Candidatus Pseudothioglobus singularis PS1: one gene and its partner. The protein of the gene in region 1 binds, or shares a complex with, the protein of each later gene. Links are inferred from orthologs where the notes say so. Each region holds a gene or a part of one and is shown in the gene's direction. Other genes may lie near its edges.

Region 1 (4,502 bases):
ATCACGCTTTGAATTTCCTTCAAACTGTAAAAAAGCATAATAAGCGCATATACCTTGTTACCAATGCTCATAGAAAAGGAATAAAGCTTAAGATGCAAAAATCTGGACTTCATGATTATTTTGATGAAATCATCTCTTCGCATGACTATGGAGTTCCAAAACAAGAGCAAAAATTTTGGGAAGAATTAAGTAATCAAATTAACTTTAACAAAGAGAGGTCAGTATTTTTTGACGACTCTTTAGATGTCCTTGAATCTGCTTCAAGATATAATATTAAAAATGTAATTGCAATCAGTAGGCCCAGCACTAAAATTCCAAAAAAGCATGTTCCTGGATTTATCAATATAGTAAATTTCATGGAGGTCACTCCAAAATAAGACCTTATACATACTCTTAAGCATTGAGAGGCAGCCTAACTCAATAGCATAAATATTTATATACCCCTCACATACCAAATAAAATTTGAACTTCTATTTGAACTGTAATTTTAGTAATTAAAATATAGCACTTAACTTAAGTACTTCATTAAATAGGTAATCTATGATCAAAAAAAACAATCGAGTTGCATTAGTTGGTATAGGCGCTATGGGAACTGCATTAGCTCAAACCCTTCTTGAAAATGAAATAGAGATTCATGTTTGGAATAGAACCCCAGAAAAGATTGAAACATTAGCTCAAAAAGGAGCTATAACTTATACTCAACCGCACAAGGCAATTGAATCATGCGATATAGTCATTGTGTGCTTGTCAGATTATGACGCATGGAAAGAGATTATTGACTATGAAAATGTACGCTCCAGCTTAAAAAGCTCCATTCTAATCCAATTGTCAACTGGAAGTATGGCTGAAGTTGAAGCAAACTCTTTAATTATGAAAGATCTTGATGTGGAGCTAATAGAGGGTTCTATTTTATGTTTTCCAGAACAAATTGGCACAGAGCTTGCGTCAATTATTCTTGCTGGCAAATCAGATGTGATTGAGTCATGTGACTCAATTTTAAGACTAATGTCTCCAAAGATTAGTTACCTTGGTGAGAGTCTTTCCGCTCCTGTAGTCTTAGGTAATGCAATTATGTCTAGTGTATTGGGTTTTTCAGCTGGCCTAATAAATGGTGCTGCCTTATGTTTAAAGGGCGATGTCCCTTTAAAATCGTATAGAGAACAAACTGTTCATAATTTTGCACGCATGCAAACAGAGCCGCTGCGTATTTTGGATGCTATAGCCAACCAGGATACTGAAAATACACAGGCATCCGTTTCAACTTGGTATGACGCACATTTAAAATTATTGAAAATCTCAGATAAACTTGGGGTGGATACAAGATTCCATCAAGGATTAAGTTTGATGTTTAAAGAGACAATTGATCAAAACATAGGAGGGCATGATTTATCTGCTATGGTCAAGGTGTTTTCAAACAAGAATTGAAGTACTCCAAGAAATATAACTGATAAAGAGCTTCAGAAGTTTGGGCTTTTAAAATGAAAGACCTTTGACACAAGACTCTTTAATATATTTACTTACTACAGGTGGTGAAACAAATTGACACATTCATATTGTTTGTGGACTTTAAAATCTCTAATTAATAGAATTAAACTCTAGTTTAGAATTATTCAGAGCCACATTTATATCAAATGATATACTCATATGTTTAACATAAAAATCTATAAGTTTTGTATATGACTTCTATACTAAATCCAATTCTTAATCTTTTTAACTATTAAAAATATCGGAATATTATGAAAAATGCCTTTTATGCACAATCTGGCGGAGTAACAGCCGTAATTAATGCTTCAGCTAGTGGTGTAATTGAAACAGCCCGAAAACATTCAGATAAAATTGGCACTGTCTACGCCGGAGAGAATGGCATCATAGGGGCACTAACAGAAAATCTCATTGATACATCTGCTGAATCAGATGCAGATATCGCTGCTTTAAATCATACGCCCTCAGGTGGCTTTGGGTCTTGTCGCTACAAGATGAAATCACTGGAAGCAAATAAAGCTGAATACGAGCGCTTAATTAAAGTTTTTAAGGCACACAATATTGGTTATTTTTTCTATAACGGTGGTGGTGATTCAGCTGATACCTGCCTGAAAGTCTCTCAACTATCTGAAAGTATGGGCTTTCCAATTCAAGCTATTCACATTCCTAAAACTGTAGATAATGATCTGCCGGTGACTGACAATTGTCCAGGTTTTGGGTCGGTCGCGAAGTATATTGCGGTCTCTACTATGGAGGCAAGCTTTGATGTTGCATCAATGGCTGCCACTTCTACTAAAATCTTTGTCCTTGAAGTGATGGGTCGCCATGCCGGATGGATAGCAGCAGCGGGAGGACTTGTTGACTCTTCGATACCTGTAGTTATTCTGTTCCCTGAAGTTGACTTCAATGAAGAAAAGTTTCTGGCTAAAGTTGATCAAAATGTTAAAGAGTATGGGTATTGCACCATTGTTGTTTCAGAGGGAACTAAGTGGCCTGATGGAACATTCCTTGCTGAACAGGGTACTAGAGATGATTTTGGTCATGCGCAGCTGGGTGGCGCGGCTCCAGTTGTTGCTAACATAATCAAAAAAGCTTTAGGCTATAAATTTCATTGGGCTGTAGCAGATTACCTTCAGCGTGCAGCTAGGCATCTAGCTTCAAACTCTGATGTTGAGCAAGCGTATGCTCTTGGAAAGGCGGCAGTTGAAATGGCTCTTGATGGCAAAAATTCAATCATGCCCTCAATAGTTAGAAAATCAAACAACCCTTATCAGTGGGAAATTGGATATGGAGAATTAAAAGATATTGCAAATGTAGAGAAAATGATGCCAGAAAGCTATATCTCCGAAGATGGATTTTCTATAACAAATGCATGTCGTGAATATTTACTTCCGCTTATTGAAGGTGAGAATTATCCACCGTATAATAACGGATTGCCAGACTACGTTGTAATGAAAAAAATTAAAGTTGGGAAAAAGTTACCACCCTTTGAAGTTTAAATAAAAGGCGCTCAAATGAATGTTATTTTATTAGGCCCGCCAGGTGCAGGAAAAGGCACTCAAGCGGCACATATTTGTGAAAAATTTAATATTCCTCAGATTTCAACTGGGGATATGCTGCGCGCTGCTGTAAATTCTGGATCACCTGTTGGGGTAGAGGCTAAAAAAACTATAGACGCAGGAAATCTTGTTCCTGATGATCTAATCATAGCACTTGTTAAAGACAGAATACAGTTGCCTGACTGTCATAATGGTTATTTATTAGATGGGTTTCCTAGAACTATAAATCAGGCAAATGCACTCAAATTGGAAGGAATAAGGATTGATTACTGTGTTGAGGTCAAGGTCCCAGATGATGATATTGTTGTCAGAATGTCGGGACGTCGTGTTCACCTTTCCTCTGGCAGAACATACCATGTTAAATTTAATCCCCCTCAAGAGTCTGGTAAAGATGACATTACTGGAGGAGAACTCATTCAAAGGGTCGATGATAAAGAAGATATTGTAAGAGGCCGGCTAAAGATTTACCATAAGCAAACTGAGCCCTTAGTTAAATATTATCAAAATGATTCAGAAAAACCTGAAACAGGCACAAAGTTCATAGCAATAAATGGCGTTGGCACACTTGAAGAAGTTAAAGAAAGAATTTCAACTGCATTGGTCAGCTAATTCTTAAAGGTCAATTTTAAACTTTACTCTTTTGGTTCCATCTTCTGAACCCTTTACAAGGACCTTGTCGTTGTTAATATCGTATGTCAGAGAGTCTCCACTAAATGAATCAAAGCCCTGAACTAAATAGGCATCACCAACTAAAAAAATCATTCCTTCATTCACGTCATAAGTTATAAGAGTCGCAGTTGCCTCGATAAAGCGCGCCTGATTTTCTTGACTTTGAATATACTTAGCAGGCTGTTCCAGCGTTCCTTTTGCCTTCATTGTTTCAACCCCATCAGCATTAGTTTGGACCTGAATGATTTCAGCAGTCATCACTAGAGAGCCTTGCTTGACTTCTGCATTGCCAATAAACTCGTTGAACCCAGACGTTTCATCGACCATTACTGAATCAGCTTCAATCTCTATAGGCTGCTGCGCATCCTCAGTCAAAGCGAATGTATAGGTTGATAAAAATAAAGCAATCATTAGAGCCAATTTATTCATAAGTCGCTTTAACCTCATCCGTTAATTTAAGTTTTTTTGCAATAGCATCATAATGCATTTTTTTTGCCTTTATGTCAACCGCATTTGATTGAAAACGTGTAGGCGAATTGGACTTAAAAATCTCACCATCGTTTGATTGATCAATGATGAGATCATAACTAGTAAGTGAGCTCCCAAAACCATTAACAACTGTTACATCCCCAAGCAGTTTAGTTTGCTCTGTTTTCATATTAATATCAACACCCCTATCTGTATTCACAATATTTTCATTCGATTTATAAATAGTCTTTTCATTACTTTCATATCTTTTTTCACCTGAGCGATGACTAATTAATAAGTTTTTTGTAGTTAAGGTTGCACCAC
Region 2 (4,671 bases), 580 kb from region 1 along the record:
AACCCTCATACAGAAAATTATCTAGAACAAGCACGCCGCTTTTATCTAACTCAACTTTACATTTTTCCCTGTAATGATCATCATTAATGGGGTGCTTTTGCAAGTCAATAATTGTGGCCAAATTAATTTCTTCTTGAACCGCCATGCCAGTAAAAAATTGAAATAAAAATTATCTTTAAAAGATTAGAATAATATTCTAAATAAGACTATATGTTAATAGATAATTAAATAAAAAAAATATTAGAAATAAAATGATTCATTTTGGCGGCATTTCAAAAGAAGAATTCTTGAATGAGTACTGGCAAAAAAAACCAATACTTATCAAGAATGCAATTCCTAACTTCATTTCACCTTTATCTCCTAATGAGCTTGCTGGATTGTCGTGTGAAGAGGAATTTGAGTCTAGGATTATTAAGGGCTCCATTTTAAAAAATATATGGACTCTAGAGAATGGCCCATTCAATGATAACTCTTTTAAAAATACTCCCAATAATGAATGGACATTATTGGTTCAAGGCGTAGACAAGCATGTGCAAGAAATCTATGAGCTGATAGATGAATTCAACTTTATTCCGAGATGGCGATTTGATGACGTAATGATTTCGTTTGCCTCTTTAGGAGGAAGTGTCGGCCCTCATTATGATCATTATGACGTTTTTTTACTTCAAGGACATGGAAAAAGAAAATGGCAAATAAGTTCGATAGACTGTAATCCCAACAATTATGTTCCAAATAGTCCGCTTCGAATCATGGAAAACTTTGAAATAGAAAAGACTTGGGTGGCAGAGCCTGGAGATATAGTTTATATACCGCCTGGAATAGCTCACCACGGAGAAAGTATCGACAGTGAATGCATAACTCTCTCAATTGGTTATAGATCTTACTCAGCTAACGAAATGTTAGAATCCCTTGAGCTAACGATAGACAAATACAACAATTCCTATTATGAAGATCCATTATGGTTAAATTCTAACAGCTCGGCTGAAATACCCTATTCAGCTATTGAAAAATCACACAAATTATTACAAAATAGTGATTTACCTGATACGTTTTTTGGGTGTTTTGTGACAAAACTAGACCCCTTAGATGAAGAAAAATTAAACGAGATAGTTGCATTTGAAGACCCAGTAGTGATTAAAGAGTCTGTAACTTACAACCTCCATCCTTTAAGTCGAATTGCATATCAATTTATTGATAAGGAGTTAGTTGTATTTATCAATGGAAATACATTAAGAATAAACGATATTCTTGATGATTCGATCATTGATTTTTGTAACACTAGAAAGATTAAAGTTAACGATAAAAATAAGCCTCTTGCCATTCAATTTTCTTCGTTATCACTTTTAGAAGAAACACACCCTAAAATTTAAGCAAAATATGCTAATTAATAGCCATATTAAGCATTCTAACAACTAATAAATTAGTTTATCTGAGGAAAAAAATTAGGGGATAATTCAACTGTTTTATGGATTTAGGTAAGTTTTATCTCAAGCATACCTGCAAGGTATGTTTTATATAAAGCTTATTGCGTTAAACCATAAAACATTTTTTATTTTATTGGAGTAACACAATGGACATGAATATAGTTCAAAAAAGTTTTACGTTTGGCAATAGTCAAATTACTTTCGAAACTGGCAGGGTTGCAAGACAGGCGCATGGCGCTGTCTTAGCAAGCATGGATGACACACAAGTACTAGTCAGTGTTGTTGGTGCAAAAGAAGCAAAGCCAGGTCAATCATTCTTCCCTTTATCGGTAGACTACATTGAAAAAACATATGCTGCTGGAAAAATTCCAGGAGGTTTCCTTAAAAGAGAAGGTAGACCTAGTGAAAAAGAAACACTAACTTCTAGACTAATTGATCGCCCTATTCGTCCACTATTTCCAAATGGCTACATGAATGAAGTACAGGTAATGATCCAAGTAATCTCTGCTAACAAAAATGTTGATCCAGATGTTCTAGCTATGCTTGGAACTTCAGCTGCACTGGCAATTTCTGGTGTTCCTTTTAAAGGCCCAATTGGTGCTGCGCGTGTTGGCTTTAAAGATGGAAGCTATATGGTTAATCCAACCTATTCAGAATTAGAGACGTCTGAGTTAGATATGGTTGTGGCAGGAACTAAGGATGCAGTATTAATGGTTGAGTCAGAAGCAAGTGAACTCTCAGAAGAAGTTATGCTTGGAGGTGTCATGTATGCTCATGAGCAATTTCAAGTAGTAATTGATAACGTTGCTGAATTTGCCAAAGAAGTTGGTATTGCTCCTCGCGAATGGGTTGCTCCAGCAGACAATGAGACCCTATTGACATCAATCAAATCTAAATTTGAAAGTCAAATTGCTGAAGCTTATCAAACTGTTGATAAGATGGAGCGTTATGAAAAAATGGGTGAAGTTAAAGATGCTGCATTAGAAGAGTTTGTGAGTGAAGATGACTCAATAAGCCAAGATGAAGTTAAAAATTATATTAAAAAAATTGAAAAATCAACTGTTAGAGAGAGAATTTTAGCTGGCGAACCAAGAATTGATGGCAGAGATAACTCAACTGTTAGAGAGCTTGCAATCGAAACTGGGGTTCTTGAAAATACGCACGGCTCTGCTCTTTTCACAAGAGGTGAAACTCAGGCTTTAGTTGTTACTACTCTGGGGTCTAAGAGAGACGCGCAGTTAATTGAAAAACTGGAATCGAATGACCGAATTGAAGATCATTTCATGCTTCATTACAACTTCCCTCCTTACTGTGTTGGTGAGACGGGCAGAGTTATGGGCGTTAAGAGACGTGAAGTTGGTCACGGAAGACTTGCGCGCAGAGGCATCTCAGCGTGTCTTCCAAATTTAGAGGAATTTCCATACACTATCAGAGTTGTTTCTGAAATTACAGAGTCAAATGGATCTAGCTCTATGGCAAGTGTCTGTGGTTCGTCACTATCTCTGATGGATGCAGGAGTCCCACTAAAGGCACCAGTTGCAGGTATTGCAATGGGCTTAGTAAAAGATGATGAACGCTTTACAGTTCTTACAGACATCTTAGGTGACGAGGATCACCTGGGTGACATGGACTTTAAGGTTGCAGGAACCACAAAAGGTATTAATGCCCTTCAAATGGATATTAAGATAGATGGTATCACTGAAGACATTATGTCTATTGCCCTTAAGCAAGCCAAAGATGCAAGACTTAATATTCTTGGTCAAATGAATGAAGTTATTTCAGAGCCTAATTCGGCTTCCAAGAATGCCCCTAAAACTAAAGTTATCAAAATACCGACTGATAAGATCAGAGATGTTATTGGAAAAGGTGGTGAGACTATTAGAGGAATTGTTGCTCAATCTGGAGCTAGTGTAGATGTTGACGATGATGGAAATGTTAATGTTTTTGCTAATGACTCTGAAAGCTTTGAAAAAGCAGTTCAAATGGTCAAGGACGTAACTGCTGTTCCTGAAGTCAATAAAGTTTACATGGGCAAGGTTGCCAAAATAGTTGAATTTGGAGCTTTTATTACAATCATGCCTAATCAAGATGGCCTCTTACATGTTTCTGAAATTGCTCATGAGAGAGTTGAGAAAGTTGAAGACTATCTTAAAGAAGGTGAAGAAATTGAAGTTAAGGTTCTTGGGATAGACCGAGGACGAATCAAACTTTCGAGAAAAGTTCTAATAGAGAAGTAAAAATAAAAGCCACCGCAAGGTGGCTTTTTTATGGAGGATAGAATTATGTCAGATGAAAAACTAGTATCACTTGAAGAAAAGATTGCCTATCTGCAGAATATGATTGATGATCTAAATATGGTAGTATTTCGTCAAGGTGAGAAGATTGAGCAACTCAACTCCAAACTTAAAGAAACCAATGAAAAGTTGTTGAATAACTCTGACTCATCCTCTAATGACAGTCAAATCAATGATGATAAGCCGCCCCACTACTAATTACCAGAATTCACTCGCTTCATCATTACTAAAAGGGCCACTCCATTAAGGCCCCAAACAACACTTAATAGATACATATTGAACGTAAGGCTTAAGAATTCTGCCAAATAACCAACCAAAGCAGGCCCAAAAATAAAGCCAGCAAAGCCAAGGGTTATCAAATTAGCAACAGTTAGACTAATCGGTTCATCTGTGATACGAATTGCCAATCGAAATATAATGGCTATAAAATTAGCTGTTCCAAAACCAAATAGCAGCATTCCAAAAACGATAATATAGAAATTAGAAGTCAATATTGAAATAAATAACATCACTCCTGCAGCAATGCTAAGATACCCACCAACAATTCTTTCACTAGCCTTATTAATCATTTTTGAAGCAATTAACCTGGCACTTATCTCGCCAATATTAAATGCAAAAATTACTGCACCTCCCAGGTACAAAGGAACCAATAAATCCTTTGTCAGCCAGAGAGCAGACCAATCCAAAATAATTCCCATTGTTGCGTAATTAAGCATCATTAAAATGCCAAATATCAAAATTGATTTTTTAGGTAATTTAAATCTTGGTGTTTTCTCTAGATTTTCAAATGATTTATTAAGTCCAAATTTGTATATCAAAATTGCCCCAATTACTAATAAGGTGCCTGTTACTGAAAATATCAATATTGGATTATCTATATACCTAATAGTAAAAAATGCACTAAAAGCGCCCATTAGGGAACCAAAACTAAAAGCTGCGTGATAAAGTGGCGT

Evidence for each region.
Region 2: W908_RS00670 (region 1) and pnp share a complex: the UniProt entries of both Bacillus subtilis proteins name them as parts of the possible RNA degradosome complex. The link is inferred for Candidatus Pseudothioglobus singularis PS1 from one-to-one orthologs.

Annotation. Positions count from the first base shown.
Region 1 is NZ_CP006911.1:139,817-144,318, reverse strand. What follows is about bases 1,067-3,858. They hold W908_RS00670 (6-phosphofructokinase), read left to right. Parts: upstream 1,067-1,736; coding sequence 1,737-2,981; downstream 2,982-3,858. Other genes in these bases: lptA (lipopolysaccharide transport periplasmic protein LptA), read right to left, coding at 3,654-3,858; adk (adenylate kinase), read left to right, coding at 2,997-3,650; W908_RS00675 (NAD(P)-dependent oxidoreductase), read left to right, coding at 1,067-1,425. In the rest of the region: yrfG (GMP/IMP nucleotidase), read left to right, coding at 1-377; more of W908_RS00675, read left to right, coding at 541-1,066; more of lptA, read right to left, coding at 3,859-4,139; LPS export ABC transporter periplasmic protein LptC, read right to left, coding at 4,132-4,502. UniProt on the Bacillus subtilis protein: Catalyzes the phosphorylation of D-fructose 6-phosphate to fructose 1,6-bisphosphate by ATP, the first committing step of glycolysis.
Region 2 is NZ_CP006911.1:722,812-727,482, reverse strand. The notes cover bases 1,155-4,115. They hold pnp (polyribonucleotide nucleotidyltransferase), read left to right. Parts: upstream 1,155-1,570; coding sequence 1,571-3,661; downstream 3,662-4,115. Other genes in these bases: W908_RS03705 (MFS transporter), read right to left, coding at 3,913-4,115; W908_RS03710 (SlyX family protein), read left to right, coding at 3,707-3,916; W908_RS03720 (cupin domain-containing protein), read left to right, coding at 1,155-1,370. Outside these bases: W908_RS03725 (HalD/BesD family halogenase), read right to left, coding at 1-145; more of W908_RS03720, read left to right, coding at 252-1,154; more of W908_RS03705, read right to left, coding at 4,116-4,671. UniProt on the Bacillus subtilis protein: Involved in mRNA degradation. Catalyzes the phosphorolysis of single-stranded polyribonucleotides processively in the 3'- to 5'-direction. Necessary for competence development in Bacillus subtilis.